DNA from 3 places in the Sphingobium phenoxybenzoativorans genome. Region 2 is predicted to be linked to each of the others. Evidence: predicted binding sites of a transcription regulator. Region 2 holds the regulator's gene; each other region holds the start of a gene.
The links. The regulator LexA, encoded in region 2, represses DNA repair genes until DNA is damaged. The targets are predictions, from matches to a motif close to GTTCCNCNCTTGTTCT.
Positions count from the first base shown of each region.

Region 1: a site for LexA is predicted at 1,651-1,666, ahead of KFK14_RS09210 (DNA recombination protein RmuC). Genes of this name have one in related genera too.
Region 3: a site for LexA is predicted at 7,158-7,173, ahead of KFK14_RS14540 (PA0069 family radical SAM protein). Genes of this name have one in related genera too.

Region 1 is NZ_CP073910.1:1,895,082-1,904,940, reverse strand. Features, by position in the region: gene KFK14_RS09210 (DNA recombination protein RmuC) at 187-1,629, opposite strand; gene def (peptide deformylase) at 1,844-2,368, opposite strand; gene recR (recombination mediator RecR) at 2,459-3,055, opposite strand; gene fmt (methionyl-tRNA formyltransferase) at 3,109-4,017, shown strand; gene truA (tRNA pseudouridine(38-40) synthase TruA) at 4,018-4,761, shown strand; gene KFK14_RS09185 (XrtA/PEP-CTERM system amidotransferase) at 5,205-7,103, opposite strand; gene xrtA (exosortase A) at 7,115-8,650, opposite strand; gene KFK14_RS09175 (TIGR03087 family PEP-CTERM/XrtA system glycosyltransferase) at 8,647-9,859, opposite strand, start outside.
Region 2 is NZ_CP073910.1:2,540,048-2,549,906, reverse strand. Features, by position in the region: gene KFK14_RS12430 (hypothetical protein) at 1-468, shown strand, start outside; gene KFK14_RS12425 (sensor histidine kinase) at 465-1,829, shown strand; gene KFK14_RS12420 (citrate synthase) at 1,917-3,203, opposite strand; gene gltX (glutamate--tRNA ligase) at 3,224-4,672, opposite strand; gene KFK14_RS12410 (ComEC/Rec2 family competence protein) at 4,726-6,885, shown strand; gene lexA (transcriptional repressor LexA) at 6,882-7,556, opposite strand; gene KFK14_RS12400 (molybdopterin molybdotransferase MoeA) at 7,843-9,027, opposite strand; gene moaC (cyclic pyranopterin monophosphate synthase MoaC) at 9,038-9,511, opposite strand; gene trpC (indole-3-glycerol phosphate synthase TrpC) at 9,508-9,859, opposite strand, start outside.
Region 3 is NZ_CP073910.1:2,915,485-2,925,343, reverse strand. Features, by position in the region: gene KFK14_RS14555 (Yip1 family protein) at 1-699, opposite strand, end outside; gene dnaE (DNA polymerase III subunit alpha) at 848-4,408, shown strand; gene KFK14_RS14545 (long-chain fatty acid--CoA ligase) at 4,486-6,078, shown strand; gene KFK14_RS14540 (PA0069 family radical SAM protein) at 6,082-7,149, opposite strand; gene moaB (molybdenum cofactor biosynthesis protein B) at 7,457-7,984, opposite strand; gene KFK14_RS14530 (lytic transglycosylase domain-containing protein) at 7,974-9,731, opposite strand; gene KFK14_RS14525 (uracil-DNA glycosylase family protein) at 9,728-9,859, opposite strand, start outside.

The DNA of each region.
Region 1 (9,859 bases), 640 kb from region 2:
CAGAAGCGCTGCGCAAAGTCCGCCGACTTCCATCAGGACGAACGAAGATTGATTTCCGAGGTAAGACGGAGCGGGTTTAATGGGGTGCTCCTGCGAAGGCAGGAGTCCAGTTCAGAGCGGGGGCCTGGACTCCTGCCTTCGCAGGAGCACATCGCCTTTCCGGTCAATCAGAATGACAGTCACCCCTTACTCCGCCGCTTCCGCCCCCGGTTCGGCCAGATCCGGGAGCGCCCGCAGCCCCTCCGGCGATCCCGGCATGCGGGCCAGCGCGTCGACCGGCTCGATCATCTCGATCTCCTTGCCGCCGGTTTCGACATTCAGGTCGCGAAACTTGCGCCCAGTGACCAACACCCGCGTTTCGAAGCTGGCGGAGAAGGCGTTGTAATCCGCCACGGCACCGTTGAGGCGGTTGCCGAGCTTGCGCAGCGCCCCGGCGGCCACGGCCATGCGCTCATAGAGTTCCTTGCCCAGCGCGCCGATGCGCTTCGCCTCGTCGGCCATCTTCTCCTGCCGCCACACCGCAGCGACGGTGCGGGCGATGGCGATGAGGTTGGTCGGCGTCGCCAGCAGCACCCTGCGGGAAAAGGCGAAGTCCCAGAGCGAAGGCTCCTGCTCCAGCGCTGCCGACAGGAAATGTTCGCCCGGCACGAACATGATCACATAATCGGGCACCTCGTCGAACTGATCGGCATAGGATTTGCGGCCCAGCGTATCGACATGCGCCTTCATCGCGGCAGCATGAGCGGCCATGTGGCGGCGGCGCTCCTCCTCACTGTCCGCGCCATAGGCGTCCTGATAGGAATTGAGCGAGACTTTCGCGTCGATCACCAGCGCCCGGCCGCCGGGCACGCGGATGATCGCGTCCGGCCGCAGGCGGCCATCCTCGCCCTCCACGCTGACCTCGGTCTGGAAATCGGCATGTTCGGACAGGCCGCAGCTTTCCAGCACATTGCGAAGCTGCTGTTCGCCCCACCGGCCCCGCGCCTTGGGGGCAGCGCGCAGCGAATTGACCAGCCGCTGCGCCTCGCTGCGCACCGCCTCCTGCCCCACCCGCATCGATTCGATCAGGCCGGTGAGATTGCCATAGGCTTCGGTGCGCTGCTGCTCGATCTGGCTGATCTTCTGGTCGTAAAGTTTGATGGTCTCGTTGACGGGCTGCAGCAGCGCCTTCAACTGCGCCTCGCTCTTTTCATGCGCCTGGCCGAACCGCTGATCGGCGCGCTCCAGAAACTGACGCTGCGCCTCGCCCAGCAATTTGCCGCCAATCTCGCTGAACTGCGCGGAAAGCTGCTCCTTCGCCTCCGTCAGCGCCTTGATCTGCGCTTCGAACGCTTCGGTGCGCGCACGCTGGTCGGAATGGAGCGCCGCCAGTTCGCGCAGGGCAGCCTCCCGCTCCGCCTGCACGATATCGAGCCGGTCGCGCAGACCGGCGGCCTGCCCGGCGCGTTCCTGCTCTACAGCTATATCTTTAAACGCCGCATTACGCTGTTCGGTCGTCTTTTCGAGCCGGTCAGCAAGGTCCGCCTTCTCGGCGATGAGCGCGGCCGACCCTCTGCCGCCCAGGAACCACCCGATTCCCAGCGCGACGAATACGGCAAGGACGATCAACGCAAGGGTTACAGGGTCCATCCGGGCAAGCTCTCAAAAACAGGAACGAAATGAGAACTTACCGGCGCAGCGCTTCGCTGGCAAGGTCAGAGCTGAACATCAATCCCATCTGGATAGCGCACACCCGTTCGCCATGAGCTTCGCCGAAGGGGGCTGCACTTCTTTTCAAGTGAAGGACAGCCCGTCGACAAGCTCAGGGCAAACGGCTGATACTGATATTGACCAGCCCGAAAGATCAGGCCGCCTTGCGGGCCTTGGTCAGCTTCTTGAGCAGCATCTCGCGCTTCAGGCGGGACAGATGATCGATAAAGAGCACACCCTCCAGATGATCCATCTCATGCTGAAGGCAGGTGGCGAGAAGCCCATCGATCCGCTCCTCGCGGATGCGTCCGTCGCGGTCCATCCAGCTTGCCCGGATGCTCGCCGGGCGCTCAACCTCCGCAAACTGTTCCGGGACGGACAGGCAGCCCTCATTATAAACGGACAGGTCCTGCGACCCTTCCAGTATCTGGGGGTTGATGAACACCATCGGATGTTTGACGGGATCGCCCCCCTCCTCCTCCGGCTCCTGCAGGTCGATGACCAGCAGGCGCTTGGGCACGCCCACCTGAATCGCGGCAAGGCCGATGCCCGGCGCGTCGTACATGGTGTCGAACATGTCGTCGATCAGGCGCTGAAGATCATCGTCGATCGCCTCAACGGGCGTCGAGATGGTGCGGAGTCGAGGGTCCGGTGTCTCGATGATAGGAAGAATAGCCATATATCACCGGAAAATATGGGAAAGGCGGCGGAATATCAAGTCATCCGGTCGCGCTTTGTTCCGGTCACACTGATCGACGGAGCGCATCGTTCAGCCAAGCGGCCGCCGGGCGCGGAGCGCCTGCGCCAGCGTGCCCTCATCCAGATAATCCAGCTCCCCGCCCACGGGCAGGCCATGGGCGAGCTGGGTCAGGCGGATGGGATAGCCCTCCAGCCGTTCGGCGATGTAATGGGCGGTCGTCTGCCCCTCGAGCGTGGCGTTCATCGCCAGCACCACCTCGTCAATGCCGCCAGCCGACACCCGGCCGATCAGCGAATCGATGGCCAGATCCTCCGGCCGCACGCCATCCAGCGCGGACAGGCACCCGCCCAGCACATGGAAGCGGCCGGGGAACAGCCGGGATTTGTCCAGCGCCCACAGATCCGACACATCTTCCACCACGCACAGCGCCCGGCTGTCCCGGCGCGGATCGGTGCAGACGCCGCATGGGTCGACCGTATCGACATTTCCGCAGATATGGCAGGTCGAGAGCCGGTCATTCACCGCCTCCAACGCGCGCAGCAGCGGAGCCATCGCCGCCTCCCGCTTCTTCAGCAGGTGCAGCACCGCCCGCCGCGCGGACCGGGGACCAAGACCGGGAAGCCGGGAGAGCGCCTGTGTCAGCGCATCGATTTCGGGGGACGCCATATCCTGCACATAAGGTCTTGCGCTCCGCCCCCGCAAGGTCTTGAGAGGGCGGCATGCGGATAGTGTATATGGGAACCCCGGATTTTGCGGTGCCGGCGCTGGAACGACTGGCGGCGGCGGGGCATGATGTCGTGGCTGTCTATAGCCAGCCGCCACGCCCCGCGGGCCGGGGCAAGGCGCTGCGCCCCTCCCCCGTCCATGCGAGGGCGGAGGAGATGGGAATAGAGGTGCGCACGCCCGTCAGCCTGAAGGAAGCGGAAGTCCAGGCCGCCTTTGCCGCGCTGAACGCCGATGTCGCCGTGGTCGCCGCCTATGGCCTGATCCTGCCCCGCGCGATCCTGGACGCGCCGCGCCATGGCTGCCTTAATATCCATGCTTCCCTGCTTCCGCGCTGGCGAGGCGCTGCGCCGATCCAGCGGGCGATACTGGCCGGGGACAATGTGACCGGCGTCACCATCATGGACATGGAGGCGGGCCTCGACACCGGGCCGATGCGCGCCAAGCATGTGACCCCGGTCGAGGGCAAGACGGCGGGCGCGCTGACGGCAGAACTCGCTGTGGCGGGGGCGGAACTGATGCTGGACGTGCTCGACGCCCTCGACGAACATCCGCCCGTGGTCCAACCGCAGGAGGGCGTCACCTATGCAGCGAAGATCGACAAGGCGGAAACCCGCATCGACTTCTCCCAAGATGCGCATCAGGTCGAACGTCAGGTGCGGGCGTTCAATCCGGCTCCGGGCGCCTTCTTCGCATATGGCGGCGAGCGGTTCCGCATCCTCGCCGCACATTGCGAGGATGCGAGCGGACCTGCCGGGACGTTGCTGGACAACAGCCTGTTGCTGGGCTGCGGACGTCACAGCATTCGCCCCACGCTTATCCAGCGCGCGGGCAAGGCAGCGATGAGCGCAGGCGAATTGCTGCGCGGGTTCGATATGCCGGCAGGAACGCGGGTGGATGGCTGAGTGACGCGATTCGCCTTCACGGTGGAATTTGACGGCCGCCCCTTCATGGGCTGGCAGCGGCAGGCGCATGGCCCGTCGGTCCAGCAGGCGATGGAGGATGCGATCCATGCCATAACGGGCGAGAACGCCATCATCCATGCCGCCGGGCGCACGGATGCGGGCGTCCACGGGCGGGCGATGCGCGCCCATGCCGACATTGAAAAGCCGATCACGCCCTTTCGCCTAATGGAAGCCATCAACGCCACCATTCGCCCGCACCCGGTGGCTATCCTGGGCTGTGAAGCCGTCGCCGACGACTGGCATGCCCGTTTTTCCTGCATCGGGCGCGCCTATGAATATCGTATCGTCAATCGCCGTGCGCCGCTGACATTCGACTCCGGCCTGGCCTGGCGGGTGACGCAGACGCTGGACGTCGCGGCGATGCATGACGCGGCGCAGAGTCTGGTGGGCTTGCACGACTTCACGACATTCCGGTCGGCGCATTGCCAGTCGGCCAGTCCCGTCAAGACGCTGGACCGGCTGGATGTCCGGCGGGAGGGCGAAAGCGTGATTGTCGACGCCGCCGCCCGCTCATTCCTCCATCATCAGGTGCGGTCGATGGTCGGGTGCCTCGCTCTGGTCGGAACCGGGAAGTGGACCGGCATGGACCTGTCGCGCGCGCTGGCGGCGAAGGATCGCGCGGAACTGGGGCTGAACGCGCCGCCGGATGGCCTTTATTTCATGAGCGCGCGTTACGACAAATAGAGTTCGGCCCGATTGAGATGACGGGCGCGCGCCAGCGAAAACAGGATTCCAGATCAGACGGCGGAACTGGGCTCCTGCTTTCGCAGGAGCACGCAGCGCTTTCTGGCCGCACAGAGCCAATACTGATGGACCTGAAAAAAGGGGATGGGGGAGAGCGCGTGACGCGGCTCGATCCCCCATGCCGCAGCCTCGCCATGCCGGTCTTACCGGCGGCTCCGCTCCAAATACTTTTTATAGTTCGGCGCGGCAGCAGCAACCGGCCTTTAGTATAATCTGAGCCCAAAAAAAAGGGCCGATCCGAAGATCAGCCCGAAAAGTTTTAGGAGAGGATGCCTGAAAGGCACATTCTCTTTGCGGGATGTCCGTTTCTACCGCAATTGCGAAGATCAGTAATACGATTGCAACAAACGCAATCGTCGTTGCGATTGCGTAACACTGTATCCTCAGCCGAGGTTGAAAACTCGCCCCAACGCCCTGTCCAGCATCAGCAATTGCCACAGCAGACGGCCATGATCCGACATGCCGGATTTGTGATCAGCCGCAGCCTTTGCAACGGCTTTCAGGTCGAACCAACCCGTCCGCGCCAGCGCAGACCCTCCTGCGATGCCAGCCGCCTCCTTCGCCAGCGCGCCCCTGAACCAGTCGCTGATCGGTGTGACGAAGCCCATTTTGGGGCGATAGAGAATATCCTGCGGCAGATAGGCCTCCATCGCCTTCTTCATCAGATATTTGCCGCTGTTGCCGTGGATTCGCATGTTGACTGGCAACCGCCCCGCAAATTCCATCAGGCGGTGATCCAGCAACGGCTCACGCGCCTCCAGCCCCACCGCCATGCTCATCCGGTCGGTCTTGGTCAGGATATCGCCGGGAAGCCATATCTTCATGTCCGCATATTGCGCGCGATCCAGCGGCTCTTGCGCCGGCGCGTCGCGCATCGCCCGCACATAGCGGTCCTCGGCGCGATGACCGGCAAGGGCGGCCTTCATGGAGTCGCTGTAGAGACGCTGGCGCATGGCGTGGGGGGTGACGCCGACGGACGCCGCATAAGCCTCCGCCCCATCCTGCCCCAGTTCGATGAAGGTCGATTTTGCCCGCAGGAAACGTGGCGCCCAGTCGGCCTTTGGATACCAGCGGCCCAGCCTTCCAAACACAGGCTGTCGCACGGAGGCGGGAATCAGGGAGCGGACCCGCTCTCCCTGATACTGGAACAGATGGCGGCGATATCCGGCGAACGCCTCGTCAGCGCCGTCGCCGGACAGAGCGACCGTCACCTCCTCCCGCGCCAGTTCGCACACCCGGAAGGTCGGCAGCGCAGAGGCATCGGCGAAAGGCTCGTCAAAATGGTGGGCCAGGCGGTCGATCAGGCCGAAATCGTCCGGCGAGACAATGCGCGTGCGATGGTCGGTGGCGAAGCGCCGGGCGATGCGGTCGGCATAGGCCGTCTCGTCGAGCGAGGCGACGTCGAAGCCGATCGTGCAGGTCTTGACCGCGCGCGGGCTGGCCTCCGCCATCAGGGCGACGACGCTGCTGCTGTCAACGCCGCCCGAAAGGAATGCGCCCAACGGCACGTCCGCGACCATGCGCGAATGGACAGCGGCGCGCATCAGGGAGACCAACTCCTCCTCCAGCGCCGGTTCGCGCGCATTGCTCCGGTCGGCGAAGCTCATGTCCCAATAGCGCTGCGGCGCTGACATGCCCTTGCCGCGCACCAGGCGAAGCGTCTCCCCCGCACCCAATTTCCTGACCCCGGCGACAAAGCAGGCGTCATCGGGGACGTAGCCATAGGCCATATAATCCTCGACCGCGCGGACGTCCGGCTCCCGGCGCAGCAGCGGGTGGACGAGCAGGCCCTTCAGTTCCGACGCGAACAGCAGGCTGCCGTCCGACACCTGCGCATAATAAAGGGGCTTCACGCCGAGCCGGTCGCGCACCAGCCAGAGCGACTGCGCATGCCGATCGAACAAAGCGAAGGCGAACATGCCGTCGAAGCGCTTCACGCATTCCTCGCCCCATTGGCGGTAGCCATGCAGGATGACTTCGGTATCGCTGTTGGTGCGGAAGCGATGCCCCTTCGCCTCCAATTCCTTGCGCAAGGCGGCGAAATTGTAGATTTCGCCATTGAAGGTGACGGCCAGGCTTTCATCCTCCGTCAGCATCGGCTGCGCGCCGCCGCCAAGGTCAATGATCGACAGGCGGCGATGGCCGAGGCCCACGCCGGGCGCGGTCCAAACGCCCGCCCCGTCCGGCCCGCGATGCGCGATGGCGTCAGTCATCAGCCTGACGCGCGCAGGGTCGACCGGTTTCGCCGTTTCAAGATGGAAGATGCCCGCAATGCCGCACATATGGAGGGGCCTTAGCGGATGCCTGCGCTTGCGTCAGCCAGTTCCTTTATGGACCCCAGATCGCGCAGGAATGCGGCTATCGCGGCGTCTGCGGGCGCGCCGTCCGCCTGCTCCGCCGACACCAGGATCGCGACGGCGCGCTGGTCGCCACCCAGCAGCCGCGCCTTCAGCGTCTCCAGCTTCACCTTGCCCGCGCTGCCCGTGACCACGCCGTTCAGCGCATAGAAGCTGACGACATGGCGGACGACCGGCCCCGGCGCGGTAATCTGCTCGCCGCGCGCATCGGCCGGCGCGCGCGCGGGCGAGGACCAGACCCATTGCCCCTGCGGATCGACCGCGCCCTGCCCGAAGCCGACAAGCTCACGCTTCTCCTCCTGCCGGTCGAACACGGCAATGGCGAGGTCGACCATGGCGCCATGCGAATCGTGGTAGCGGCCAAGCGCCAGATGGTCCGCTCCGTCGAAGCGCGGCGTCCATGGGAAAGCCTGTGGCGCATCCGTCCTCTGCCAGCCCGGCACTTGCGGCAATGCGAGATTTGACGGCACGGGTTCGGCGCGCGCAGCCGTGGCGTAGGACCAGAGGGGCGCGAATGCAGCGAGGGCAAGCGCGGCGGGCGCGATATAGGCAAGCGGTCCCGCGCCTGGAACGCGCGATTGCAGCATTGCGGGATCGAACACCGCATCGCCGGGCTTCCGATCAAAGAAGGGCCAGGCGATGGCCATGGTGACGGTCATGATCAGGGCGAAGAATACCCAGCCATAGACGACATGATCAAACCCCACCGCCGCGTCCACCGTGGTCAGGTGCGCGACGTAAATGGTGGCGAAGGCGCGGACGCCATTGGCGAGGATCGACAAGAGCTGCGCGCCCATCGTGAAGGCGACCCGGCGGCCCCAGGATTGGAAGCAGACATTGCAGACCAGCACTGCATAGGCGGTCATGGCGATCAGGAATTTCGCGCCGGAACAGGCCTCCGCCACTTCAAAATAGCCGGTGGGCGTCGAGATGAAGATGCCGTCGAGATGCGCGGGCACGCCAGCGATTCCCAACAGACCCGCCGCCAGCTTTGCCGTCAGCAACTGCAGCGTGGGAACCACTTCCTCGCCAAAGGGAATCAGAAAGAAGCCATAGAAGATCGGGAAGGCGAGCGCCCGCGAGACATTCGCGCCCAGAATGGCGATGGCGGCCCCCTGCAGCATGATCACCACGCCAAGATGCCGGAACAGCGCGACGCTGGCGGCGTCGCCAGCCAGCCAGCACAGCGCCCCCGCTCCAAGCCATAGCAGGCCCGGCCACCAGGCGACCGGGTTGAGCCTGCGCAGGCCGCCAAGCCGCTGCTGCACCAGCCAGGCGATCAGGAACGGGATGAAAAGGCAATGGCCATAGGTGGACGCTCCCCACCAGATCGCCGCCATGTCCGTTACGTCGCGGACGAACAGAAGGATGATGGCGAGGGAAACGAAGCCAAGCGCAAAAATATGTCCGCGCCAACCATCGAGTTGCTCTCCGATGGACGACGTGCGTGGCATGGGGAATGCGCGGTTCATCCGCGGATCAATGCGGGCAGGCCCGAAAGCGTGGCGCTCCAGTCATAGCGTTCGACCATACGGGCACGCGCCGCCCGGCCCAGTTCCGCCGCCTTGGCGGGATCGGAAAGCAGCTTGAGGACGAGCGACGCCTCCTGCCCCGCATTGGAGGCGACCAGCAGATGCCGGTCCCATTGCACATCTATCCCCTCCGACGCCTGCGCCGAGGCGACGACCGGGCGTGCCATGGCCATCGCCTCCAGCACCTTGTTCTGGATGCCGCGCGCAATGCGCAGGGGCGCAACCACGACATCGGCGGCGGCAAGCCAACCCCTGACATCTGGAACGCCGCCGGTCACGACCACGCCGGGAAGCGCCCCCAGCGCCTCGACCACCGGCGTCGGGCTGCGGCCGACAATCGCGAAACGGGCGTCGGGATAGGCCTCCCGAATGACCGGCATGCTGATCTTGGCGAAGCTGTCCACCGCCTCGATATTCGGGCGGTAATCCATCTGGCCGGTAAAAACGAGCAACGGCCCCGCCCCGCGCTCATCGGCAGACAGATGCTCAAACTGCGCATCAGGCGAAAAATAGTCGAGCGCCACGCCATTTTCGAGCGGCCGCACCTTGTCCGCGCCCAGACCGCTGACGGCGCGAAACAGCGCAGCTTCCGCCTCGCTTACAAAGGTGCTGACATCGGCCCGCGCGGCAACCGCCTTCTCGAAATCGAGCAATACCCTGCCCTCGCGCCGGTTGATCCAGCCGAGCGGTCCGCCCTGTCCTTCTCCATAGGCGGTATATTTGGCCGAATCGAGATCGACGAAATCCATGACGAAGCGCTGGCCCGCGGTGAGGACCGGCACGAAATGCGCCATCTGCGCCGAATAGGCGACCACAGCCGATATGGGGCGCGTCGCAAGGATCATGCGCGCCCAGTCATGCATGGCGGGATGATCGAACAGGGCGACCAGCATCGGCTGGCCATTGGCCAAGCCCTTCAGTCCCGCGAGCATCCGGCTGTTATTGCGCGGGATGACCTTGTGGCTTTCCGCCATGTCGCCAAGTTCGGTGGCGAACCCCATGTCCCGCGCGTCGTCGGCAAAACAGCCGACATGGACCGGCGCGATATCGCACAGCCGGCGCAGCAGATTATGCGAGCGGATCTTGTCGCCGCGATCAGGGGGGAAGGGAACGCGATGACAGAGGAACAGGATCTCGCCGATCCCGCCG
Region 2 (9,859 bases):
CAGACATTGATCGCCACAGCCGCCGCCAACATCATTGCCGCGCATGATGAGGGCGAGACGCCGGTTGCGCGGGCCAGCAGGATTGCGCGCCTCTTGCGCGGACGGCCGGATGAAGGCGAATTGCTTGGGCAGGCGCTGGCCCATCGCCGCATGCTCCTGTTCGCGGCGTTTGCGGGCGAACGCGCAGGCATGCCCGCGCATGCGGTGCTGGACGCGCTTGTCCATGCTCCGGCGCAACGGATTGCCGCGCTATGTCATGTGCTGGGCGGTTCCGCATCCGATTGCCGCCATCTGCTGCTCCAGATTCAGCCTGTGCGGCGCGATCTTGACGATTCGGCGATTGTCGCGCTCACCGCCGCCTTTGACGGTTGGACCGACGCCGATGGCCAAGTCGCCATCGCCAGCATGCGCGGCCCGGCGGAATTGCGCGCCAAGCTTGCCCTGATCGATCCCGCCAGCAGCGCATGAACATGTTGCCCGCGCACAGCGATGTCATCACCGCGACCGTTTCGGCCGAAGGCGTGCTGCTGAGCGCGGATGGTCCCGTTCTCGCCCTGCAACATGATGCGGGCGGTGATCTGGGCGACGCCTTGCTTGTGCCGCAACTGGCCGCCCTTGCCCGGCTATGTTGGCGGTTGAAGGTCATTCTCTCCCGTCCCGTGATCGCGGCGGGGCAGGACGTCGACCTTGACCTCTGGGTGCGCGCGGAGCCGGGCGACGATGTGGTTGAGCTTTCCATCCTGGACTGGCGCGAGCGGCCTCTCCATCCGCGCACGGCGTTTCTCGATCCCCTGGTGGAAAAGCCGGGGCATGACGGCTGGTCGTGGCAGATCGATACGCAGATGCGTTTCGTCACGGTTGATGGCGATGGGCCGGGCTTGCCCGGTCCCGGCGCGCGCCTGACGGCGCACCTGAAGCTGCTGGCGGCGGAATCCGGCGAGATGCCGATCCTGGAAGCGCTCGCCGAACGCCGTCCATTTGCAGGCCAGCGGGCTAGGGCCGTAAACGGCGCTGGCGAGGACCTGATTCTATCCGGCATTCCGCTGTTCGACATCACCGGCCGCCTGATGGGCTATCGCGGCATCGCCACCATGGCGGAAGCGGTCGAAGAAGCCGTGGACTCGGAAGGAGAGGAGGGTGAGATCGCCGCTTCTTTCTCGCCCCTGTTCGGCCGCCGCCTCGATCGCGCTCTGCGCCAGCCGCTCGGCCGGATTATCGCCAATGCCGATACGATCAGCGGCCAGTTGGAAGGGCCACTGCGGGAGGATTATGCCGCCTATGCCGCCGATATCGGATCGGCGGGCCGTCACCTGATGGAATTGGTCGACGACCTTGCCGACCTTCAGGCGATCGACCGTCCCGACTTCACTGTGGCGCGTGAGGAGGTCGACCTGGCCGATATTGCACGCCGCACGGCCGGCTTGCTGGCGGTCAAGGCCGCCGATCGCCATATCCGTATCGATGCCCCGCGCATGGACGAGCAATTGCTGGCCATCGGCGAGTTCCGCCGCGCGCTGCAGGTGATGGTCAACCTGCTCGGCAACGCCCTGCGCTATTCCCCCGAAGGATCGATGGTCTGGGTCCGGCTGGAAAATGAGGAGGGCATGGCGCGGGTGGTGGTGGCGGATCAAGGCCGCGGCATTGCGCTGGACGATCAGGAGCGCATCTTCGACAAGTTTGAGCGGCTGGGCCGGGAGGATTCCCATGGCAGCGGCCTTGGCCTCTACATTTCCCGCAAGCTGGCGCGGGCGATGGGGGGAGAAATTACCGTCGAAAGCGCGCCGGGGCAGGGCGCCCGTTTCATTTTCACCATGCCAGCGCGGCCTTGAGCGGCAGCGGCTTTTCATTGCTACCAAGAAGAAAGGCGGCCTCCCTAGGGTGGCCGCCTTTCTTCTGTGCAGATTGTCCAGCGTGGTTCAGCGCTTGTCGACCGAAACATAGTCGCGTTGCGCCGAGCCGGTATAGAGCTGACGCGGACGGCCGATCTTCTGGCCTGGATCGGAAATCATTTCGTTCCACTGCGCGACCCAGCCGACGGTGCGGGCGAGGGCGAACAGCACCGTGAACATCTCCGTCGGGAAGCCAATGGCCGACAGGATGACGCCGCTGTAGAAATCGACGTTCGGGTACAGCTTCTTCTCGATGAAGTAGGAGTCGTTGAGGGCGATCTGCTCCAGTTCGCGCGCAACTTCGAGAACGGGATCGTTGATGCCCAGCTTCTCCAGCACGTCCGTCGCGGCCTTCGACAGCACCTTCGCGCGGGGGTCGAAATTCTTGTAGACGCGATGGCCGAAGCCCATCAGGCGGAACGGATCGTCCTTGTTCTTGGCGCGGGCGATATATTCCGGGATGCGATCGACGGTGCCGATCTCCCGCAGCATGTTGAGTGCAGCTTCGTTCGCGCCGCCATGCGCCGGACCCCAGAGGCAGGCGATGCCGGCCGCGATGCACGCGAACGGGTTGGCGCCCGACGAACCGGCAAGACGGACGGTCGAAGTCGATGCGTTCTGCTCATGGTCGGCATGCAGGATGAAGATCTTGTCCATCGCATCCTCGACCACCGGGTCGACCACATATTCCTCGGCCGGGACGCCGAAGGTCATGCGCAGGAAATTGCCGGCGTAGGACAGGTCGTTGCGTGGATAGAGGAAGGGCTGGCCCACCGAATATTTGTAAGCCATGGCCGCAATCGTCGGCATCTTCGCGATCAGGCGGTGGCTGGCGATCAGCCGCTGCTTGGGATCGTTGATGTCGGTGGAGTCATGGTAGAAGGACGAAAGCGCGCCGACCACGCCGCACATGATGGCCATCGGGTGCGCATCGCGGCGGAAACCGCGATAGAAGGTCGAAAGCTGCTCATGCACCATCGTATGGCGGTTGATGGTATATTCGAACTTCTCCAGCTCCGCTTTGCTCGGCAGTTCGCCGTGTAGCAGCAGGTAGGAGACCTCCATGAAGCTCGACTTTTCCGCGAGCTGATCAATGGGATAGCCCCGGTGAAGAAGGACGCCCTGGTCGCCGTCGATATAGGTGATGGCGGATTCGCAACTCGCCGTCGACGTGAAGCCGGGGTCGAATGTGAACATCTCCGTATCGCCGTACAGCTTTCGGATGTCGATCACTTGCGGACCGACCGTGCCGCTCAGGATCGGATATTCCTTGCTATTCTCTCCAAGGGTCAGTTTGGCTTTGGTGTCGGCCACTTCGTTCTCCTTCATTCGCGTCAGTTCGCGGAAACCCGTTGGGCGTCCGACAATCTCAATAATGTTTCATCTTTCCCGAGGAGGAAGAGTACGTCGAATATCCCCGGCGAAGTGGTCCGCCCCGTCAGCGCTGCACGCAGGGGTTGAGCTACCTTGCCAAGGCCCAGTTCGGCGTCCTCTGCTACGCTGCGTATTGTTTCTTCGATCGCGTCCATCGTCCAGGAAGGAACCTGGCCAAGGGCGTCGGCAGTTGTCTGCAACAGCGTGCGCGCCGCATCGTCTAGCAGAAGCGCGGCCTTCTCGTCAAAATCCAGCGGGCGCTGTTTGACAAGAAACAAAGCGCCGTCGGCGATCTCGTCCAGCGTTTTGGCGCGGGGCTTGAGCGACGGCATGGCCTGTGCGAGCAAGCTGCTGTCATTGGCGGACATTTCCCGCCCGATCAGCGCAGCCACTCGTGGGGCGACCAGTGTAGCGAGGCGGGCGTCATCGGCTTCTCGCAGATAATGGCCGTTCAGATTTTCCAGCTTCTTGATGTCGAAGCGCGACGGGGAGCGGCCGACGCCGGCAAGGTCGAACAGTTCGACGGCCCGTTCCCGGCTGATGATTTCCTCATCGCCATGACCCCAGCCAAGACGGAGCAGATAGTTGATCACCGCCTCCGGCAGCATGCCCATGTCGTCGCGATAGGCATCGACGCCGAGCGCGCCGTGACGCTTCGACAGTTTCGCGCCATCTGCGCCGTGGATCAGCGGGATATGGGCGTAGACCGGCACCTTCCAGTCCATCGCCTTGATGATCGTAAGCTGGCGGAAGGCGTTGTTCAGATGGTCGTCGCCGCGAATGACATGGGTGACGCCCATATCATTGTCGTCGACCACCACGGCCAGCATATAGGTGGGCGTGCCATCCGACCGCAGCAGGATCATGTCGTCCAGCTCAGCATTTTGGACAACGACACGGCCCTGTACGGCATCTTCGATGACCGTTTCGCCCTCTCGCGGGGCCTTGATGCGGATAACGAAGGGCGCGCCCGCCGGCGCTTCGGACGGATCGCGGTCGCGCCAGCGGCCGTCATAGCGCATGGGCTGCTTCGCGGCCCGTTGCTGTTCGCGCAATTCCGCCAGTTCCTCCGGCGTCGCATAGCAGCGATAGGCATGGCCCGCCTCCAGCATCGCGTGGGCGACCTCGGCATGGCGCGCGGCGCGGGCGAACTGGAAAACAGGCGGCTCGTCGCCGGACAGGCCAAGCCAGTCCAACCCGTCAAAGATCGCGTCGATCGCCGCCTCGGTCGAGCGCGCGCGATCCGTATCCTCGATGCGAAGCAGGAATTTGCCGCCATGGTGACGGGCGAACAGCCAGTTGAAAAGGGCGGTGCGAGCGCCGCCAATATGCAGATAGCCAGTGGGTGAAGGAGCGAAACGCGTAACGACCGGCCCTGTTTTTGTGCCGTTTTCAGTTGTTGCGCTCACTCAACGATTCCCCGACATTCCTGCTTAACCTCATGGATCGCACGCCCCCTAGCATGGCTTTTGAGCCACGACAAACCTCCACTAAGCGTTGGGGCGGACTATCTTTTTCCGTCCTGTTTTCGGTCATCGAGCGCTGGCTGGAAAAGGAGAGGGAACATATTGCCCTCTGGGCGCCGGTGGCGCTGGGTGGCGGCATTACGGCATGGTTCCTCTTGCCGGGACCTTTCGCATGGATGGGATGGTGTTTCCTGTGCGCTGCGCTGATCGTGGCGGCGGCGCTGCTTCCTGCCGGTTCCCGCCTGCGCATGATGCTGGCCGCGGCCGGATTTCTGGCCTGCATGGGGTGCCTGATCATCTGGGGCAAGGCGGTGGCGTTCGGTGAGCCGCCGCTGGCGCGCGCGGCGTTCGTTCAGATGGCCGGCCGTATCACGCGTATCGAGCCGCTTCCGGCGCAGGGCAGCACGCGATTGGTGCTGACGCCATTGGAGCGGCCTGACCTGCCCGCCAGGGTCCGGGTCAATATTGCGGACGCCGACCGGCCAGAGGGGCTGGCGGAGGGGGCTGTCATCGCCTTTCGCGCGCGCATGATGCCGCCTGCGCCGCCCGCCGTGCCGGGCGCCTATGATTTTGCGCAACGCGCCTTCTTCGTGGGGATCGGCGCGACGGGGAAGGCTTTGCCGCCTATAGAGATTGTCGAAACGCCGGCTGGTGGCGGTCCCTCGTTGCGGCAGCGCCTCTCCGCGCATATCCAGACGCGGGTAGAGGGCGGACCGGGCGCAATCGCGGCAACCCTTGCAACCGGTGATCGGGGAGCGATCCCCGAAGACGATGCGGAAGCGATGCGGCGAAGCGGTCTGGCCCATCTGCTGTCGATCAGCGGCCTTCACGTCACTGCGCTGATCGGCGCAGTGATCTTCCTGATCCTCCGCCTGCTGGCGCTCAGTTCAAGGCTGGCGCTGCGATGGCCGTTGCTGCTTCTATCCGCCGCGGGGGGCGCTGCGGCGGGCATCGGCTACACCCTGCTGACGGGATCGGACGTGCCAACGGTGCGCTCCTGCGTCGCCGCGTTGCTCGTGCTGGGCGGCCTTGCGCTTGGCCGGGATTCTCTGACGCTCCGGCTGGTGGCGGCGGGCGCGCTGTTCATATTGCTGTTGTGGCCGGAATCGGTCGCCGGTCCAAGTTTTCAGATGAGCTTTACGGCCGTGACCGTGATTGTCGCCCTTGGCGAACATCCCCGGTTCCGCGCGCTGGTATCGGCGCGGGAGGAGGGGATGCCTGTGCGATTTCTGCGTCAGCTGCTGGGCCTTTTCCTGACTGGCCTCGCGATTGAAATTGCCCTGATGCCGATCGCTCTGTTCCATTTCCACCAGGCGGGCATGCTTGGAGCGATCGCAAATCTTATCGCCATTCCGCTGACCACCTTCATCATCATGCCGTTCGAGGCGCTGGCGCTGTTTCTCGATCTTGCGGGGCTTGGCTTCCCGGCCTGGTGGATCGTGGAGAAGGCGCTGGCGCTCCTGCTCATTGTCGCGCACGCGGTCGCCGCCAGTCCCGGCGCGGTCGCGCTGACGCCTGCGACTTCTTCCGTGGCGTTCGGGCTGACGGTGGCGGGCGGTCTCTGGTGCCTGTTGTGGCGGAGCCGGGCGCGCTGGATCGGCCTGCTGCCCGTGCTGACGGGCGCGGCCATGATCGCCATGACGCCAAAACCCGACATTATGGTGACGGGCGACGGACGCCATGTCGCCATACGCCTGCCCGATGGCGGCATGGCGATATTACGTGACAAGGCGGGCGACTATGTGCGGGACGCGCTTTCGGAAAGCGCGGGCTATGACGGTGAACTCGCCGCCTTTGCGGATATCCCGGCGGCGCGATGCAGCCGGGACCTGTGCAATGTCGATATCGTACGAGGAGAACGCCGCTGGCGAATGCTCGCGACCCGCAGTTTCGATCTGGTTCCCGCCAGCCAGCTTGCGCGCGATTGCGCCGCCGCCGACGTCGTGGTCAGCGAAAGGCGGTTGCCGCGCACCTGCAATCCGCGCTGGCTGAAGATCGACCGGTCCATGCTTCGCCGGACAGGCGGCGTCGCCGTCTATTTGCGGCAGGGCGTGATAAAGACCGTGAAACGAAAAGGCGACGCCCATCCATGGATGACGTCGCCCTCGCATTTCTCACAATATTCCCGCCAAAAGGCCGGAAAAGTTGCGCCTTAATTATACCGGCGCAGCAGCCCGGCAAGCTTACCCTGGATGCGCACCTGCGCCGCATCATAAAGCTGCGGCTCATAGGCCGAATTTGCCGGATCGAGCCGGACGCGAGGGCCCTCGCGGCGGAAATATTTGAGCGTAGCCTCGCTCTCGTCGATCAGGGCGACGACGATCTGCCCCTCGCGCGCGACGTCGGTCTTCTGGATCAGCGCGAAGTCGCCGTCGAGAATGCCAGCCTCCATCATGGAGTCCCCGGCCACTTCCAGAGCATAATGATCGCCCGCACCCAACAGCGCGGCGGGAACAGACAGCATATTCTGCCCCTCCATCGCCTCTATCGGCACACCGGCGGCGATGCGGCCATGCATGGGAATTTCGATGATATCATTGGCCGCGATCGGCATGATCGGCGCAGGCGCTTTGGGCGCTGCAACCAGCGCGGGCTTCTTCGCCCGCTCCATGCCCTCCGGCAGCTTGAGCACTTCGAGCGCTCGCGCCCGGTTGGGCAGGCGGCGGATGAAGCCGCGTTCCTCCAGCGCGCTGATCAATCGGTGGATCCCGGACTTGGAACGCAGGTCCAGCGCATCCTTCATCTCCTCGAAAGAAGGCGACACGCCACCCTCCTCAAGCCGCCGGTGAATGAAGCTGAGCAGTTCCTGTTGTTTCGACGTCATCATGATCTGTCACCATTTATGGAACGGATGCAGAACGCATAGGAAACACATGGTGGCAAGTCAAGCGGCAACGCTTCGTCGCATCCCGCGGAACCGGAAAGCCGGGATAGCGGTTTTTCCGGTCATGATGACGGCGGAGCCAGAAATGCCAGAACAACGCAGCAAGGTGGAAGACCGCCGCCGCAACCCGTATGAGAAGCGCCAGCGCCAGTTGGGCGACGAGCGCCGCCGCGATTTCTTCCCCGGCAAGGCCCAATATCAATAAAAGCCCATTGCGCGGGATCAGGCGTCAGAAGGTGATGACCGGTACAAGCGTTCCAGCGTGCGCAGCCGGTACGCCCGCAGGACGAATTATAAAGCAATTGGCGCGCGCAAGCGATTGCAGCATCGCGCTATCCTGTTCGCCCGATACCGCCACTGAGCCGTCGGTCAGGGTGGCTCGGAGATAGGCGTCGCGCTGACTGGCGTTGGCGTCCATCGCCTCGCCGAGCGGCGTCATAAGCGGCACGGGCAGGGGAGAGATGCTGCCTGCAAGTTTGCGGATGACGGGCAGCAGGAAAAGCGTCGCCGTGGCGAATGCCGATACGGGATTGCCGGGCAACCCGATCACAAGCGCGGAATCCAGCTTGCCCGAAATGAGCGGCTTGCCGGGGCGCATGGCGATTTTCCAGAAATCGATCGCGCCACCGGCCGCTTCCAGAGCAGGGCGCACAAGATCATGATCGCCAACCGACGCGCCGCCGGTGGTGACGATGATGTCGGCGCTTTTCGCACGAATGAAGGCGTGGGTCAGTATGTCCAGCGAATCGGAGATGATCCCCACCTGCTCCACCTCGCACGGGAAAGCGGACAGCATAGCGCCCAGCATCACAGCGTTGGACGCGGGCAGGCGGCCCGGCGGCGCATCCTCGCCCGGCTCGACCAGTTCGCTGCCGGTGGAGATTATGGCGATCCGCGGCTTGCGTCCGACCGGCAGCGCGCCATATCCGCCGATCGCTGCTAGCGCTATATGGGCGGGATTGAGCCGGGTGCCGCCTTCGATCAGCGTGTCGCCAATGGCGAAGTCCGATCTGGCCCGGCGCACATGCGCGCCCGCGCGCGGCGTGACGCCGGGAGCTAGCCGCATGACGTCGCCGGTCCGGGTCACATCCTCCTGCATCACCACCATGTCCGCGCCGGACGGTAATGGCGCGCCGGTGAAAATCCGCATCGCCTGTCCACTGCTCAGAGGAGCCAGGGAGGCGTCGCCCGCCGCGCTTTCGCCTGCGACCTGCCAAGGTCCGGGCAAGTCAGAATGCCGGATGGCGTAACCATCCATGGCGGACAGGTCGGCCCAGGGTTGGTCGCGTCGCGCAAGCACATCCCCGGTCAGCCACCGTCCGATGCACTGGTCCAGCGGTGTCGTTTCCCCGCCCAGAGGGGGGGCCGCGTCGAGCAATCGCCTTTGCGCCTCCGTGACGGGCAGCAAACTCATGGGCGGAGGCTCACGGTTCCGCCCGCCAGTCGCCAGACTTGCCGCCGGTCTTGGAAAGGAGGCGGACATTGCCGATGACCATGGCCTTGTCCATCGCCTTCGCCATGTCATAGACGGTCAGCAAGGCGACGGAGACGGCGGTCATCGCCTCCATCTCAACCCCTGTCTGCGCGGCGATGCGCGCCGTCGCGGTCGCGGTGACGCCGCTTTCGTCCAGCGCGAATTCCACCGTCACTGCGCTGAGCGGCAGGGGATGGCAAAGCGGGATCAGGTCGGCGGTCTTTTTCGCGGCCATGATGCCGGCGACGCGAGCGACGGCAAGCACATCGCCCTTTTTCACCAGGCCATCGGCGATCGCCCTGGCGGCGTCCGCGGACATGCTGATCCGGCCGGTCGCCACCGCTTCGCGCACGGTCATATCCTTGGCCGACACATCGACCATACGCGCGCTGCCATCGGCGTCGATATGGGTGAGGCCGCTCATGTCCCCGTCAATAGCATGCGCGTCGCCGCTTCGACATCGGCTTGCCGCATGAGCGCCTCGCCAACCAGGAAGCAGCGCACGTCATGCCCGGCCATAGCGGCGAGATCGGCATGGGAGGTCAGGCCGCTTTCCGCGACGAAGGTGCATCCCTCCGGCGCTTGCCCAACCAGTTCATAGGTGCGGGCGAAATCCACGGTAAAATCGCGCAGGTCGCGATTATTGACGCCGATCAGCCTCGATTTGAGCTTCAGCGCACGCTCCAGTTCCTGCGCGTCGTGCACCTCGACAAGAGCGTCCATGCCCAGATCCAACGCCACTGCCTCAATCTCCGCCATTTCCGCGTCATCC
Region 3 (9,859 bases), 380 kb from region 2:
GGCCTTCATCTTGTCGAGGTCGATTTCGCCCATGCCAGGAACGGTTACGGTGCCGGACTCCTGTGTCGCCACCGGTCCGGCGATGCCTCCGCCCATCATGGCGAACGGCGCCATGATAAGGCCAAGCAGCGTGTAGAGCACGACACCAACCACCGCGCCGCAGATGACCGTGACGACCGTATAAGACAGGGCCTTGTCCGCCGGCGATTTCATCAGCACGGGCAGGCCGGTATAAAGCAGATAAAGGCTGTAGAGGCCGACAATGCCCAGCAGGGAAAGCGATGGAATAAGCGAGAATATGCCGGCAAGCCATCCTGCCGTCGCGGAGTAGACGGCCACCTTGAACGCCTGAATGCGATTGCTGGTCCCGCCAAAATTCGGCGCGAGGAAATCGATGATGAACGCGAGCAACGCAATACCGGCCAGCGCGAACACATATTGCGTCACCGCCATGCTGACCGAACTCATCAGCGACGGGCGATAATGGAAGCCGAGCGCGCTGAAGCCGAAGATCTGGCTGCCCAGAAGAAGGGCCACCGCAGGGACTGCAGCAAGAATGAGGGCATAATCCTTAAACAGGCCGGAAATCGTCGCAGGCTCGACATCTATGACGGGCCATTCCTCCTTTGGCTTGAGGATGATGGCTTTCGCACGATCGATTATGGATTTCGGGCGCGAAATCGGATCGCCTTCGATCATTCTTCTTCTCCCCACTGTTTGTGTGCTTTTGATCCCACGGGAAGGCGCGAAGTGCAATGACCTGTTTGGGTCGGAAAAGCAGGATTATCCCCGGATAGTTAATGCACGGGGGGTTATCACGACTCGACGGCGTTGCTAGACTGGCTGCATGCCTCATGCGCCGTTCGTCCCGCTTCGCGTATTTTCCTGTTACACCATGCTCGACGGCGCGATGGAACCGAAAGCCATCGCCAAGCAGGCAAAGGCCCTGGGCTTCCCGGCGGTTGCGCTTACGGACCGCAACGGCCTCTACGCCTCGATGGCCTTTTCCGACGGATGTAAGGGGGAAGGCGTTCAACCCGTAGTCGGCGCGATGCTGGGTATCGCGCGGCCTGGGCGGCCGGCCAATGCGCCTCTCGTCATCGACTGGCTGGCGCTCTACGCGCAGGACGCCAGAGGGTACGACAATCTCTGCGAGCTGGTGTCGATGGCGCATCTCGACCGGCCGATCGAGGAGCAGGCGCATGTGTCGATGGACGATCTGGAAGGGCGCACGGACGGCCTGATCGCTTTGACCGCAGGGGGCGAGGGGGCGCTGGCAAGGTTGTTCGCCGAAGATCAGCCGGACGCTGCGGAGGCCGTGGCGGACCATCTGGAGGCTTTGTTTCCAGGCCGCCTCTATATCGAGATTGTCCGCAGGCTTGATCCGGTGGAGGGGCGGGCGGAACCGCACCTTCTGGATCTGGCCTATGCCCGCGACCTGCCTTTGGTGGCGACGAACCCCACCTGCTTTGCCGAGCAGAATTTCCATGAGGCGCATGACGTGATGCTCTGCATTGCTGACGGCGCCTATGTCGACAATGCCGACCGCCGGAGAAGCTCTCCCGACGCCTGGATGAAACCGGCGGCCGAGATGAAGCGGTTGTTCGAGGATTTGCCGGAGGCGCTGGCCAATACGCTGGTCGTCGCGCAGCGCTGCGCCGTGGCGGCGCCAAAACGCAAGCCGATCCTGCCCAGCCTTGCCGGCGATCTGGAGGGCGAGGCCCGGCAGCTTCGAGAGGATGCAGCGGCGGGGCTGGAGGCGCGGCTGGAGAAGCTGGGCATTACCGGCGAGGAAGCACGGCAGCCCTATCTCGACCGGCTGAAGTTTGAGACCGACATCATCATCCAGATGGGCTTCCCCGGATACTTCCTGATCGTTGCCGACTTCATCAAATGGGCGAAGGACAATGACATTCCGGTGGGGCCGGGGCGTGGATCGGGTGCGGGGTCGGTCGTGGCCTGGGCGCTGACGATCACCGATCTCGATCCCTTGCAGCTTGGCCTGCTGTTCGAGCGTTTCCTTAATCCGGAACGCGTGTCGATGCCGGACTTCGACATCGACTTCTGCGAAACCCGGCGTGGCGAGGTGATCCGCTATGTCCAGAATAAATATGGCAGCGACCATGTGGCGCAGATCATCACCTTCGGTAAGCTGAAGGCCCGCGCCGTGCTGAAGGATACCGGGCGCGTCCTCCAGATGAGCTATGGCCAGGTCGACCGCCTCGCCAAGCTGGTGCCGAACCACCCGACCGATCCGTGGACGCTGGAGCGCACGATGAACGGCGTGACCGAGTTCGTTCAGGAATATAAGGGCGATGGGCAGGTGCGTCGGCTGATCGACTATGCGATGAAGCTGGAAGGTTTGCCCCGGCACAGCTCCACTCACGCAGCGGGCGTGGTGATCGGCGACCGGCCGCTGTCCAAGCTGGTGCCGCTGTATCGCGATCCTCGCTCCGACATGCCGGTGACCCAGTTCGACATGAAATATGTCGAGGGTGCGGGGTTGGTGAAATTCGACTTCCTTGGCCTAAAAACACTGTCGGTGCTGCAGAAAGCCGTTCAGTTGCTCAAGAAGCGCGGCGTGACCGTCGAGCTGGAGACGCTCGCCTGGGATGACGGGGCGGTTTACGATCTTCTCCAGCGGGGCGACACGGTCGGCGTGTTCCAGTTGGAATCGGAGGGCATGCGCAAGACGCTGGCCGCCGTGCGTCCGACCAATTTCGGCGACATCATCGCGCTCGTGTCACTCTACCGGCCTGGTCCTATGGACAATATCCCGATGTTCGGCCGCCGCAAGAACGGGCAGGAGAGTATTGAATATCCCCACATACTGCTGAAGCCGATCCTGGAAGAGACCTATGGCATCTTCGTCTATCAGGAACAGGTGATGCAGGCCGCGCAGATCCTGGCGGGATATTCGCTAGGCGACGCAGACCTTCTGCGCCGCGCGATGGGCAAGAAGATCAAGGCGGAGATGGACGCGCAGCGCGAACGCTTCGTGAAGGGTTGCGCCGAACGGAGCGAGATTCCCAAGGCGAAGGCGAACGAACTGTTCGATTTGATCGACAAGTTTGCGGGATATGGCTTCAACAAGTCGCACGCGGCTGCCTACGCGCTGCTTGCCTATCACACGGCTTGGCTGAAGGCGCATTATCCAGCGGAATTCTATGCCGCATCCATGGCGTATGACATCCACCTGACCGACAAGCTGACGGTGTTCGTCGACGATATGCGGCGCATGGGCCTGACCTGCCTGCCGCCCGATGTGAATGTCAGCGAAGCGGATTTTTCCGTGCAAGCGGTGGAACTGCCGGAGGATGGCGATCCCAGGCTTGGCTTCGCTGTCCGCTATGCGCTGGGCGGCCTGAAGGGCGTGGGTGAGAAGGCGATGGAGGTGCTGGTCGCCGAACGCGACGCCAATGGCCCCTTCCTCAGTCTTGACGATTTTGCAGACCGGGTGGAGCCGCGCCTGCTGAACCGGCGGCAACTGGAAAGCCTGGCGGCCGCGGGCGCGTTTGAGAGCATTCATGCCGACCGCGCAGGCGTCCATGCGGCGGCGGAGACGATCCTGTCGGTGGCCGCGAGCGCCGCCGAGGCGCGGCAGAATGGGCAGGGCGGCTTGTTCGGCGGCGAGGAGATCGCCCATGCCGATGTGCGCATTCCGCCGCATCAAACATGGTCGAACGCCGACAAGATGGCGCAGGAGAAGGATGCTTTCGGCTTCTATTTCTCTGCGCACCCTGTGGACCGTTATCGTCACATTGCCGAGGCGAAGGGCGCGCGCAGCTATGGCCTGATCTGCGCCCAACCAACAAGCGACGCCGGTGGACGGACGATGGCAACGATGGCGGCGCTTATTGAGGAAGTGCGGTGGCGCGACACGAGGCGCGGCGGCCGGTATGTTGCGGCGACGCTATCGGACGCCAGCGGCCAGTTCCAGGCAAGCTGTTTCGATGAGGATAGTTGCAAGCTGATCGAGGCGCTGTGGAAGGAAGGCGATTGCGCGCTCTTTTCCGTCGAGCTTGACCGGCAGCCGGGCGAGGAGACGCCGCGCGTCACCATCCGGCTGGCGCAGGCGCTGGGCCAGATTGCCAATTCGGCCCGGATGGAATTGTGGATCGATGTCGCTGATGATGGCGCTGTGCATGCGCTTGCCGCCATTATGGGGCGGAGCCGCGGCGGCAGGAGCGAGGCATTCCTGCGCGCTCCTCTGCCGGAAGGGGGCATGGCCCACCTGTTCATCGGCGACGACTTCACCATCGATGCCGATCTGGTGGAGGCGATAGGCAATGTGCCCGGCGTCGCTATCCACCGGTTCGAAACGATGCCGGTCAACAAGGATGGATACCGGGTGCGTTCCCGCCGGTCCCAGATGCGGTCGGTCAGCCCGATGCGGGCGGCCGGATAAGCGCGCAGCAGCCCGAATAACAGCCGCTTGAGTCGCGGATCATTCAGTCGCATCATCACGCCATAAGGAGAGCGATGATGATAGGCGGGATGCAGGACTTCGCGCTGCGCATATCGACGCTGATTGATCATGCCGCGCAGGAACATGGGGCGCGGCCGGTGGTCAGCCGCTATGCCGATGGTTCGATTGAGCGGAGCAACTGGGCGGAGGTCGCACATGAAGCGCGGCGGGTTGCGCAGGCGCTCGAACGTCTTGGCATCAGGCCGGGAGACAGGGTGGCGACGCTGGCCATGAACCATGGCCGGCATGTCGCGGCCTGGTATGGCGCGATCGGCATGGGTGCGGTGCTGCATACGATCAACCCGCGCCTGTTCGACGATCAGATCATCTATATCGCCAATCATGCGCAGGACCGGGTCCTGTTCTACGATGCAGCGCTTGCGCCGCTTGTCGACCGGTTGAAGCCGCAGCTTCAGACCATCGCGCATTTCATCTGTTTCGATGGGCCAGCCCCGCTTGAATATGTCCGTCTGACAGCGGCCGAAGATGGGGATTACCGCTGGGCTGAGGGGGATGAGCGCGACCCCTGCATGCTCTGCTATACCAGTGGGACGACCGGAAACCCGAAGGGCGTGCTTTTCTCTCACCGGTCGGCGGTGTTGCACGCCTTTGGCGGCATACAGCCCGATTGCCTGGGGCTTGGGTCGGCGAGCGCGGTTTTGCCGGTCGTGCCGATGTTCCATGTCTGCGCCTGGGGCATACCCTTCGCCACGGCGATGGCGGGCAGCAAATTGGTGCTGAGCGCGACGAACGAGGCCGAAGCGCTGTGCGACCTGATGAAGGCCGAGCAGGTGACCCACAGCGCGGCCGTTCCGACCGTGTGGATGGGCATGCTGGCCCATGCCGACGCGACCGGAACCGCGCCGCCGCCCCTCCAGCGGGTGGTGATCGGCGGGTCGGCGGCGCCGCGCGCCATGGTGTCGCGCTTGATGGACCTGGGCATCGGCGTCAGCCATTTGTGGGGCATGACCGAGTTGTCGCCTATCGGCACCGTGTCGCGGAAGGGCGCGAATTTCGAGGCTCTGTCGCGCGAGGAGCAACTCGACCTGCTCGAATATCAGGGGGGTGCGCCCTATGGCGTGTCGATGCGGACCGTTGATGACGCCGGGAATGTGCTGCCCCGCGACGGGATCAGCAGTGGCCGGCTGCAGGTGCGGGGTCCTTGGGTCATCGAGCGCTATTTCCAGGATGAGAGCGGCCCGGCGGTCGATGAGGAGGGCTGGTTCGATACGGGCGATGTCGCAACCATCACGCCGGACGGGATGATGCGGATCACCGACCGGGCCAAGGATGTCATCAAGTCCGGCGGCGAGTGGATCAGTTCGGTCATATTGGAGAATGAGGCGCTGGGCTGCCCCGGCGTGGCCGAGGCGGCGGCGATCGGCCTGCCGCATCCCAAATGGGATGAGCGGCCATTGCTGATCGTCGTGCCCAAGCCGGGCGCGGCGCTGTGCGAGACGCAGGTGCGCGACCATCTGTCCACTCGCGTCGCGAAATGGTGGCTGCCGGACAAGGTGATCTTTGCCGACAGCCTGCCACATACGGCGACAGGCAAGCTGCTCAAGACGGCCCTGCGCACGCAATATGCGGATGTGGAGCTTTCCTCGTAGCGTCTAGAACAGCCGCAACTGGTCGCCCTCCGGCGGGCGGAACAGGTCGGTGCGCAGGACCATGCGCGGACCGCCCAGGCCGAAGCGCTGGCGGGCCTTGTCGAAACGGGTGCGCAGCAATTTCGCCCATATGCCCTGGCCACGCATTCGGTTGCCGAAATTGGGGTCGTTATCCCGTCCGCCGCGCAGATCCCTGATAATGCTCATCACCTTGCCCGCGCGATCGGGATAATGGGTCTCCAACCATGCGCGGAACAGGGGAGCGACCTCATGCGGCAACCGGACGGGAATGAAGAAGGCGTCCCTGGCGCCAGCCTGCGCCACACGCTCTATCAACGCCTCCATTTCATGATCCGTGATCGCGGGGACCACGGGAGAGATGGAGGCGTAAACCGGGATGCCAGCTTCGTTAAGCCTGGCGATCGCGGCAATCCGGCGCTCCGGGTGCGGAGCGCGGGGTTCGAGCGTGCGGGCGACCCTGGGGTCGAGGCTGGTGACGGACAGCATGACGCCAACAAGATTGTCCCTGGCCATGTCGGCCAGCAGGTCGATATCGCGCAGCACCCGGTCCGACTTGGTCGTTATGTAGAGCGGGTGGCGGGTTTCCGAGAGGATTTCAATGATCTGCCGGGTTATGCGCCAGTCCTTCTCTATCGGTTGATAGGGGTCGGTATTGGTGCCCATCGCAATTGGCGTGACCCTGTGCCCCGGCTTCATCAGCTCGGCGCGGAGCAGCATCGGCGCATCAGGCTTGGCAAACAGCTTCGTTTCGAAATCGATGCCTGGCGACAGGTCATGATAGGAGTGTGTGGGCCGGGCGAAGCAGTAGATGCAGCCATGCTCGCAGCCCCTGTAGGGATTGATCGACTGATCGAAGGCGATATCGGGAGAAGCGTTGCGGGTGATGATGGTGCGTGGATGCTCGACAGTTACCGTCGTGCGAAGTTTAGGCGGTTGGCCGTCAATGCTTTCCAGCGCGTCGAGCCAATCGCCGTCAGCCTCCCGCATGGGAAGCTGAAAGCGCGTACTTGCTTCGTTGCGCGTGGCGCCGCGCCCGCCGTTTCTTCCCATACCGTATTGGAACATAAAGTGAACAAATAGGCAAGGCGAATGCCGCGGCAAACCTGCTAAGTTGCGGAAGTTGCGGGTATGAACCGTGTTTTTCAAATTTGCCGGGAAAGGCTGCGCTGCACGGCTGGCTGGCCGTAGAAGTCGTACGTTGGCCATGCGGAAATTCACGATTTTCAATGGCATGACAAGGCGCTTCCTACGGTTTCAAGGACGCGGGAGAAATAGCATTGGCGGGGTGTGTAGGACAGGAATGTATCCTGAACGCGCCGTCACGTCGGCCTGATGACCGGCAGCCGTTCGCGCCTCTCTATGCCTCGCGCAGACGCGGCATCAGTTCGACGAAATTGCAGGGGCGGAAGCGGTTGTCGAGCTGAGTGACCAATATGTCGTCCCAGCCGTCCTTCACTGCGCCGGTCGAACCGGGGAGGGCAAAAATATAGGTGCCGCGCGCGACGCAGGCGGTGGCGCGGGACTGGATGGTGGAGGTGCCGATTTTCTGAAAGCTGAGCCAGCGGAACAGTTCGCCGAAGCCGGGGATTTCCTTGTCCTGTACGGCGGCGAGCGCTTCGGGCGTTACATCGCGGCCGGTGACGCCCGTACCGCCAGTGGTTATGATGCAATCGATCTGCGGATCGTCGATCCAGGCGTGCAGATGGGCGATGATGGCGGATTTGTCGTCCCGCTCCAGATAGCGGGCGGCGAGGATATGGCCCGCCGCTTCTATCCGCGCGACGAGCGTGTCGCCGGATTTATCCTCAGCGGGGGACCGGCTGTCCGATACGGTGAGGACAGCGATCCGTACCGGCGTAAACGCTATGCTCTCGTCAATCGGCACCGGCGGAAAACCCGCTTGGCGCGCCAAGGCGCACAAGTTTCGTGCCCTTCGCGCCGGGGAATTTCGGCCACATGCCCTGCGCCATGCCGGTCAGGCAATCGGCGGAACCCTTGGCCTGGATCTGATACATCCAGTAATTCCGCATCACGATGTTCACATAGGCGCGGGTTTCATAATAGGGCAGGGATTCAATGAACAGCAGCGGGTCGCCGCCATCCTTCACCTGGCTGTTCCAGCGCGAGACCGGCAGCGGGCCGGCATTATAGGCGGCCATGACCTTGGGCAGAAGCCCGCCGGTCGCGCTCATGTCGCGAAGCTGCTCCAGATAGCGCTGGCCATATTCCATGTTGGTCGACGGATTGTAGAGCTGGGCCGCGCCCACCGCTCCACCGGCGACATCGCCAGCGGTGCCGGGCAGCACCTGCATCAGCCCGACTGCGCCAGCCGGGCTGACGGCATCGGCGCGAAACCCGGATTCCTGCAGCGCATGGGCGTAGATCAGCGAGGGATCGACGCGCCAGCCGCCATCCGGCCGCCAATGCGGGGCGGGGAAGCGGGCGAAGCTCGCCGCCTGCTTGCCGCCTGGTCCGTTATGGGCGAGCCAAAGCTGGGTCTGCGGCAGGTCGAGCGCGCTGGAAAGGCGAAGAAGCGCGGTATATTGGGCGGTGCCGCCCAGTTGCGCCTGACGTCGCAGCGCCTGATCGGCAAGGCCGTTCTCGCCAATTTCGTTCAGGGCGATGGCGGCGCGAACGGCGGGACTGTCCTTCAGAATGCGCCAGTCCGCCTCGCCGAAGCGGCCCGCGCCCGCCGTGCCCACCGGCATGCCCAGCGTTTCGCGGGCGAGCAGGCCGTAGAATGTCTCATCCGCGCGGGCGGCGGTGCGCAGCAGATTTTCGACCTTCGCCGGTTCGCCGCACGTCATATAGGCGCGGGCGGCCCAATAGGCCCCGGCCGAGCGCATGTCCGCATTGCCTGCAAGCGCGGCGACATTGGCGAAGGCGGGGGCGGCGGCCTTGCAGTCATTCTGACGCCAGGCGGCAAGACCAGTGGTCCAGTGCGCCTGAACGCGCCAGTCGCCGCCTGCGCCGCCCTCCAAAGCCTTGGCGGCGAGGCGGCGGGCATTGGTGTCGTCATTGCCGATATAATAGGACCAGGCGACCCGCTGACGCCATTCCATCAAGCCCTCGGCCGTAAGGGTAGGCGCGGCCGCGTCGATCAGCGGTTCCGCCGCGCCAGGGCTGTCCGCCTTGATCAGCGGAAGAATCTGCGTGCCGAGCGCCTGGGCGGCGAGGTCGGTCTTTACCGAGGCGACATATTCGCGGCGGGGGGCGGCGCCCATCCATACTAGCTTCTGCACCTGCGGCAGTTCCGGCAGGGTCTGCGCGCCGCGCTTCTGCGCCAGCTTGCTGAGCTGGTCGGCTTCCGGCAGCCAGTTGGAATTGTTCAGGAGGGCGAGGAGATCGAACAACTCCACCCTGGGCGAATTCTTGCCGAGATAGATTTCAGACAGGACGACCGGACGGAGCGGGTCTTTCTCCCCCATGGCGGCGACCAGCGCCTTCGCCTCGGTCCATCGGCCGCCGCGAATCGCGGAGAAGATCGACCGCGCGCGAACGGCGTCTGTTTCGCTCAACTGCGCCGGAACGGCATTTTCGCGACCGGCCGGGGTGGTTTCCGCCGCCGCAGCGACCGGCATAACCGATATAGCGGCCAGGGATACCAAACAGGCGAAAGCGGTACGGATCACGAAGGCAGGTCCTCAATCAGATATTGCAGAGCGCGCCAGCTTTGCGCCTTTGCCTCCGGGTGTTTCAGCAGAAACCGGGGATGACGGCTGGCTATTGCGGGCACCGTGCCCGCCGGATGGTTAACGGA